DNA from 2 places in the Shewanella sp. HL-SH8 genome. Region 1 is predicted to be linked to the other one. Evidence: predicted binding sites of a transcription regulator. Region 1 holds the regulator's gene; the other holds the start of a gene.
What was found. Region 1 encodes LexA, which represses DNA repair genes until DNA is damaged. Its sites were predicted from a motif close to TACTGTATNNNNATACAGTA; they were not measured.
Positions count from the first base shown of each region.

Region 2: recA (recombinase RecA) is a predicted target of LexA. The motif match lies at 1,892-1,911, and genes of this name have one in related genera.

Region 1 is NZ_CP195039.1:600,035-604,259, reverse strand. Features, by position in the region: gene plsB (glycerol-3-phosphate 1-O-acyltransferase PlsB) at 1-2,007, opposite strand, end outside; gene lexA (transcriptional repressor LexA) at 2,258-2,875, shown strand; gene ACRWQN_RS02710 (cell division inhibitor SulA) at 2,872-3,390, shown strand; gene coxB (cytochrome c oxidase subunit II) at 3,780-4,225, shown strand, end outside.
Region 2 is NZ_CP195039.1:1,604,981-1,609,205, forward strand. Features, by position in the region: gene mutS (DNA mismatch repair protein MutS) at 1-1,698, opposite strand, end outside; gene recA (recombinase RecA) at 2,027-3,088, shown strand; gene ACRWQN_RS07150 (DUF2391 family protein) at 3,323-3,718, opposite strand; gene alaS (alanine--tRNA ligase) at 4,051-4,225, shown strand, end outside.

The DNA.
Region 1 (4,225 bases):
TAAATCAACATAAGCGGGAAGATCAGCAATACCCATAAATAATTCTGCTTTCATCAGCGGGTAAAAGTCCTCAACCACTGCCAGAATTTGTTCACGATTACATTCTTCATAGCGCACTAAACAACTGGCAATTAGGGAAGGAATAATCATGATATGAATAATGTTATTACGATAATAACTCAAGGTAATAGCGTGGTTAGGGTCAATTGCGACAATGTCCCCTAGTGGGTCTTTTTCTAAGGTAAATTTATTGAGTGATAAGCAATGCTTAACAATGGATGGACCATCACCTTCTGCAACCGATGTATAGCTTGAATAAGGTGCTTGCTTTAACAGTTTTAAATAGAAATTTAGCTGACGCTCAAGCTGATGACGTTCTAACGCATTTTGCTCTGAGGCCAGTAATACTAAACTGGTTAACGTGACTGAACTTGCTGCAGCGGCACCATTTATGTTGGTCATCACCTGGTTGGCAAGTACGTTTACCGCAGGCGTAACCCATGATGGTTTTTGGTCAGGATCTTTGGCAATCTCTTCACGCCAATCAGGAGATTGTTGTTTCAAAAAGTTTTGTAAATTGATTGGCTCGCCAAAGTTTACGTAACCCTGGCCAAAATTACCCAGCTTACGAATAGCACCAAATACCTGCCAAAGCGATTCCTTCTCTTTTTTCTTACCACTTAATTCTTTATGGTAAGTAGCCACTTCCATCACGTGGTCATAACCGAGATAAACAGGCACTAACGTCACCGGCCGCTCAATACCACGCAGCACACTGTTAATTGTCATGGCTAACATACCGGTTTTAGGTGCAAGCAATCTACCAGTGCGTGAACGACCACCTTCGGTAAAGTATTCAACGGCGTAGCCCTTAGCAAACAGTTGATCTAAATACTCACGAAAAATAGCGGTATACAGTTTGTTGCCATTAAAACTACGGCGAATGAAAAATGCACCACCACGACGGAACATTGGGCCTGCAGGCCAGAAGTTTAAGTTGATACCGGCTGCAATGTGCGGCGGCACCATACCTTGGTAATACAAAATATAAGACAGCAGTAAATAGTCCATGTGGCTGCGATGACAAGGCACATATACAATTTCATGACCGTCATGATGCAGTTGGCGCACTTGCTCAGCGCCTTTGATGTTAATACCACTGTATAGCTTATTCCATAACCAGGTGAGAAAACGCTCAGCAATACGTACTAAACTATCTGAATAGTCGGCCGCGATTTCGTCCAGATACTCAATCGCAGTTTCACGCGCTTTCTCTTTGGAAATCTTCTTGTTTGCCGCTTCTTCTTCAATGGCCTTATTGATCGATTCAGACTTTAATAACGAAGCAAACAGAGCTTGACGGTTAGGCAGTTGTGGTCCAGTCATGACTTTACGTTGACGGCGAAAATGTACCCGAGCCACCCGAATTAATTTATGGGCAATGGCTTCATCAGTACCATGTTCATCGGCTAAATAGCGTAATGACATTGCGTTAGAGAACTGCACAAAACTATGGCGACCTAGAAATAGAATCATTAACCATTTACGTAACCAGGTAGGGCTTTCACGTTCAAGCACAGCGGCTTTCATTGTGTCATCTTCTTTGCCCGGAGTACGGCCCCAGTAAAGACTCACTGGTACTAGTTGGATGTCTAACTCTGGCTGCTGACGGTGAAGTGCTAATAAACTGGTAAAAAAGTGTAAAAACTTTTCGCCACCTTCTCGTTTACCAATAATGGGCTTTCGCCCTTCTAAACAAACGACTCGAGGCACTTTCATACCATCAAGTTGTAAAGGCTCGTAAGGACTTGGTAAGCCAAGGCCCTGGGTCATTTCGCTTAATGCTGCAGTGTCACTGATCGACTCTGTCTTCATGACATAAACAATGGGCTTGTCTGGATCGAAGTTTAGATCTGCAAATGGGTCATGTGGCACAACTATCGTTTGCACCATCAGCTTTTGAACCCTGCGTAACAGTCTAAGCATGATTGAATCTGGTTTTGACATAATAATATTCGCAATAAAGCCCTTTTAATATGGGCGCATAGGATACCAGAAACTGGTTACCTTTCACTATATGCTGTACGCATCAAGCAGCGCTTTTAAATTCAATAACAAATAAAGTAAAACATACTATTGATAAATAGAGTAAAAAAATCATTTTTAATAATAAAATTAAAAAATAATTGGTGAATACTTGCGCAAACACAAACACTGTATATAATGACAGTTACTGTATAGAAAGACAGGAAATAACATGAGACCCTTAACACCACGCCAAGCTGAAATTTTAGAGCTTATTAAAAACAATATCTCTGAAACTGGTATGCCACCTACTCGTGCAGAAATCGCTACACGCCTAGGTTTTAAAAGCGCAAATGCCGCTGAAGAGCATTTAAAAGCCTTGGCTAAAAAAGGGTTTATTGAAATCATGCCCGGCACATCTCGCGGTATACGATTGACCCAAGAAGACGAACCTGAAGAAACAGGTTTACCTTTAATTGGCCAAGTCGCTGCCGGTGAGCCCATTTTAGCGCAAGAGCATGTTGAACAGTACTATCAAGTTGATCCTAATATGTTTAAACCTGCCGCAAACTTTTTGTTAAGGGTTCGCGGTGACAGCATGAAAAACATCGGCATTTTAGAGGGTGATTTACTCGCCGTTCATAAAATACAGCAAGCCAGAAATGGCCAGGTCGTTGTTGCTCGTGTTGAAGATGATGTGACAGTGAAACGTTTTGAGAAAAAAGGCAATGTCGTATATTTGCATGCTGAAAATGAAGCGTATGCACCTATCGAAGTCGATTTAAGTTACCAAAGCCTCACTATTGAAGGGCTTGCAGTTGGTGTAATTCGTAATGGAGAATGGTTATGAACAAACTAATGGGTACATCCCCTCGTCATCCTGGTTTATGGGTAGATTTGCCAACTGCAGATATTAATTTAGCGCAGCCTATCACCACACTTCAAACCGAAACCAATGGTAAAGTGGAACTCAGTCAATATGCTAGCCAATTGGCACAATTAAGCCAACAAGGTCGCTGGATAGTGCTAATTAACCCTGCCAATATCAATTACAAACAGATGTTAGCTAGTGCTGGGGTAAGAATGGATCGCGTATTGTTAGTACATGCAAAGGATGAAATTGAAACACTTTGGGCAATGGAAAAAGCATTAACCAGTGGTACATCAAGTGCCGTTATTTCATGGACTCAACCTTTAGATGCACGCGACAGTCGCCGATTAGAGTTAGTCGCAAAAAGTGCCCGAGCATTAGGTGTCGTTATTGAAGATGTAAGCACTCACTTAGGCACTAATTTGGCAACTAAAGCGATTATTTCAAATCAAAATAATGCTGTTAAAACAATTAATTTCACTTCATTTCATTAGTACTAAACGCCGTGTTTACTGAGCCCTGTCTATGTACAGGGCTTTTTTATGCAAACTTTCAGTTAATTAGCTATAAAAGTGATCTTGATCAATGTTTAATCTACAAGTAATGTATTTAACAGGGTTGAAACATTTTTAACCTAATTGAAACGCTACAGTCTAGATTTTATCTGACAGATAAAAGCGTCAAATCAGAATTGATAGGTTCAGTTGTAGGTGCCAGCGTGGTGCACATAAATACAAATCCGTAAGCCTTACACGCTTACAACCACCAGGGTACTTTGAGGTCATCAAGCTTTTTTGGGAACCGAAGAGTTTACATAGAGCAGAGACTTACTGTGTGACTCTTCTTTGTAGTTGCTATTCGCAATTGGCAGAGGAGAAGTCTTGTGAAGCAATGGTTGTATTGTGTAATGGCGGTGTTACTGGCACCTCCACTTGGGGCAAACGAAATGCCCCTCAACATGACAAAGGGTGTAACGAATATCAGTGGCCAGGTTTATGACCTCCATATGATTATTCTTTATATTTGCTGTGCTATTGGTGTTGTGGTGTTCGGGATCATGATTTATTCAATGATCTATCATCGTAAATCCAAAGGCGCGGTCGCGGCAAATTTTCATGAAAGTACCAAAGTAGAAATTGCTTGGACCGTGATCCCATTTGTTATTTTAATTGGTATGGCCATTCCAGCCACTAAAACCCTTATCGCTATGGAAGATCCGTCTGACGCGGACTTAACCATTAAGATCACTGGTTCGCAGTGGAAATGGCATTACAGTTATTTTAATGAAGATGTCGAGTTCTATAGCATTTTATCCACTCCTCGCACCCA
Region 2 (4,225 bases), 1.0 Mb from region 1:
AGCTCGTTCTGCAAAGTTACTGATTACATCAAGTTCGGCAGCCGCGTTGGCAAATTGTTGTAGCTCATGAAGTTTAGGTAGCAGTAGGTCAAACAGCTCTTCCCAAAGACGTTTTTCTAATGCGAGCGCTTTGCCTTGGCTTGAAAGTACTTTTTCTTCGTGTTCTTTAAGCTCGGGGGTGATGTAACGCTCTGTACCTTTTAATGTTTGTCGGCGTTGATAATGAATAGGAACACGATCTGCTTGTAGTCGACTCACTTCAATGTAATAGCCATGAACGCGGTTATAACCAACCTTCAAAGTATTTATACCAGTTTGCTGTTTCTCGCGTGCTTCCATTTCAGCCAGGTAATCAGTGGCTCCTTCACTTAATCTACGCCATTCGTCTAACTCAGTGTTATAACCATCTTTGATTACGCCGCCATCCCGGATTAATACCGGTGGGTTATCAATAATTGCCCGTGTCAGTAAATCATGTTCATTTGGAAACTCACCTAATAGAGTAGCCAAATTAGTCATCTGTGGCTGTTGGCAGATTTGCAGTGTTTGTTTAATTTCTGGCAATAAGCCTAATGCTTGTTTAAGTCGAGCAAAGTCACGTGGGCGGGCACTTCTTAATGCCAAACGTGCCATTATTCGTTCTATATCGCCAAGCGATTTCAGTTGTTCATGTAAAACAGGGTACAAATCCTGTTCGATTAATTCTTGCACCGCATTATGGCGTTGGGTTATCAGTTTACGATCGCGCAGTGGTTGGTGGATCCAACGTTGTAGCATGCGACTCCCCATGGGGGTTGCCGTATTATCTAATACCCATGAAAGCGTGTTTTCACGTCCGCCTGAAAGATTCTGGGTTAGTTCTAGGTTTCGTCTGGTGGCAGCATCTAAAATAATCGAGTCAGCTTGATTAAAACGTACAATTGAATTGATATGTGGCAATGCTGTTTTTTGAGTGTCTTTAACATATTGCATTAAACAGCCGGCCGCTTGTAGTGCTAAACGAGCATCGTTGATGCCAAAGCCATGCAAGTCTTTCGTGCCAAATTGAGTTAATAATAAATTGACACAGGTGTCGTAATCAAACTCCCATTCAGGCCTACGGCGAATTCCTTTTAAGTGATTGATTAGTATCATGTCAGTGAAGTCTTCACTATAAAGTAATTCCGCTGGTCGTGTACGTTGGATCTCTGCTTCTAGTGCTTCTCTTGAATCTAATTCTGAAATAACAAAACGGCCAGAAGAGATATCTAATGTGGCAAAGCCGTAACCGACTTTACCCTGGTAAAGCGCGGCTAATAAATTATCCTGACGCTCTTGTAATAAGGCTTCATCTGTCAATGTTCCCGGGGTGACGATACGGACAACTTGGCGATCAACTGGGCCTTTTGAAGTCGCGGGATCGCCAATTTGCTCACAAATAGCGACCGATTGACCTATTTGTACTAACTTAGCCAAATAGCCCTCTACCGCATGGTAAGGCAGGCCAGCCATTGGGATCGGGTCACCACCGCTTTTACCCCGTGCAGTTAAAGAAATACCAAGCATTTCAGAGGCTTTTTTAGCATCATCATAAAATAGTTCATAGAAATCCCCCATTCTATAGAACAACAACATGTCAGGATGAGCGGCTTTCATGGTCAAATATTGACGCATCATCGGAGTATGTTTTTCTAAATCTAAGCTAACAATTTCAGTCATGGGCAGTGTAATACTCTTTTTGTTCATCTGTGGTAATTCATTAAGCATTCGGGGAATTAGCATGGGATTTTTATTGCGGCTAATCTTAACAAAATTTGCCCCTGTTGGAGAAATACAAATTCATTATATTGACGTGAAATTACTAAATTTATGATTTTATTAAGAAATAAAAAAAAGTAACCTCAGGGCTTGATACTGTATGACTATACAGTATACTGAACAACATATTGAGATGAGTGACGATATTAACGACACTTACAAACTAAATTATACACAGCAATTTTACCATTAATTGTGAACAAAGTTATTGCCTGGAAGGGGTTTGAAAATGAAGGTTGATCCAAATAAAGAGAAAGCACTTGCCGCAGTGTTAAGCCAAATTGAAAAGCAATTCGGTAAAGGCTCTATCATGAAGTTGGGCGAAGACCGCACCATGGATGTAGAAACTATTTCTACCGGCTCACTTTCATTGGACATCGCGTTGGGCGCAGGTGGACTACCAATGGGGCGTATTGTTGAAATATACGGCCCAGAATCATCAGGTAAAACAACACTGACCCTAGAAGTTATTGCCGCAGCACAACGTGAAGGTAAAACATGTGCCTTTATTGATGCTGAGCATGCACTTGATCCTATTTATGCAAAAAAACTAGGCGTAGATATTGATAACTTATTATGTTCACAGCCAGATACAGGTGAACAAGCATTAGAAATATGTGATGCTTTAACTCGCTCAGGTGCGGTAGATGTTATTGTTGTCGATTCTGTTGCTGCGTTAACACCAAAAGCTGAAATTGAAGGTGAAATTGGTGATTCGCATATGGGCTTAGCGGCTCGTATGATGAGCCAAGCTATGCGTAAGCTGGCTGGTAACCTTAAGCAGTCAAATACTTTACTTATTTTTATTAACCAAATTCGTATGAAAATTGGGGTAATGTTTGGTAGCCCTGAAACGACAACCGGTGGTAATGCACTTAAGTTTTATGCTTCAGTTCGTTTAGATATTCGCCGCACTGGCGCGATTAAAGATGGTGATGAAGTCGTCGGTAACGAAACCCGTGTTAAAGTGGTTAAAAACAAAATTGCAGCACCATTTAAGCAAGCTGAATTCCAAATCCTTTACGGTCAAGGTATTAACCGTACTGGTGAACTCGTGGACTTAGGTGTTGCACATAAGCTTGTTGATAAAGCGGGTGCTTGGTACAGTTATAAAGGCGAAAAAATTGGTCAAGGCCGTGCTAATGCCGGTAAATTCTTAACCGAAAATCCAGCGATTGCACAAGAGATTGATAAGACATTACGTGAAATGTTGCTTGGTTCTGGAACAGGTACCGCAGCAGCATCATCTACAGATGAAAATATTGATTTAGAAACTGGTGAAGTTTTTTAAGCTAGCTTTGTTTTAGCTGCTAATTAATTTATTTAAGTCGTGGTGCGTATTTTACGTATCGCGACTTTTTTATGCTTCAGTTAAAAACACTCTGTTGTTATCCTTGCTATACCGACTAGTTCCACCTGTTATCAACTCAATTAATTGAATATATTAAATTTTAGTAGCTTAAAATGTTAACCGCAGAACAATAACAAACCAAATAACATTGTCTCCAGTTCATCCTATACAAGATTATTCTTTATCAAAACTGTCCACTACAATCGCGCCCATCGATGCAGGCATAGTAATAACTATTATCCGTTTTAGCGATGTTAATGGATCTACCCAAAAGGGTAATTTGTCTAAACAAAATAGCACTAATGCAACCACTAATGCTGTCATTAGGTAAGCGATGACAATACGGAAAATAAACACTAATTTTCTTGAGCTAATATTATTTTGAAAGACACTTTGATAGGTATATAGCCCTAGAAAAATAACCGATAATAAAAAAAGCATTAATAAATTGAAAAAAGGGAGTGTTTCACCTAATCGCCACGCTTCCTCTGAAAACGAAATCGGTACCGCAAGCGCAAATGCGCCGACAAAAATTTGGCTGGCATCTTCGCCATTAAAGCTAAACTTCATTACTTTTCCTTTTAAAACATTCTGGTTTGCATAACAAACCCTAAGTTAAAGCCTAGATGTAATACTAGCTGTAATATATGAAGGACTGTTTAACTACAAATTACCTTAAAGCGAGTGTTTACGCACCTATATTCAGATTGATAGCTAATTGAGAAGATTGTTAATCTTATGCCACAGCACTCATATTTTGCGATAAGCTAATCGAATATTGTTCAGATGATAATCGCCTTACTCATCTCGCATTTTTGCGTAAATTCAGTATATAATGCCCTCATTTACTGGCTTGTATAGCAAGCTAGACACTTTTGTATTCTCTATATCAGGACGCATCCATGTTTCAGACCACTGCAGAGTTAAGAAGTGCTTTTTTAAAGTACTTTGAAGATAACGGACATCAAGTTTTAGACAGTAGTTCGCTAGTTCCAACTAACGACCCAACACTGCTATTTACCAATGCCGGCATGAACCAATTTAAAGATGTGTTCTTGGGGATGGATAAACGCAGCT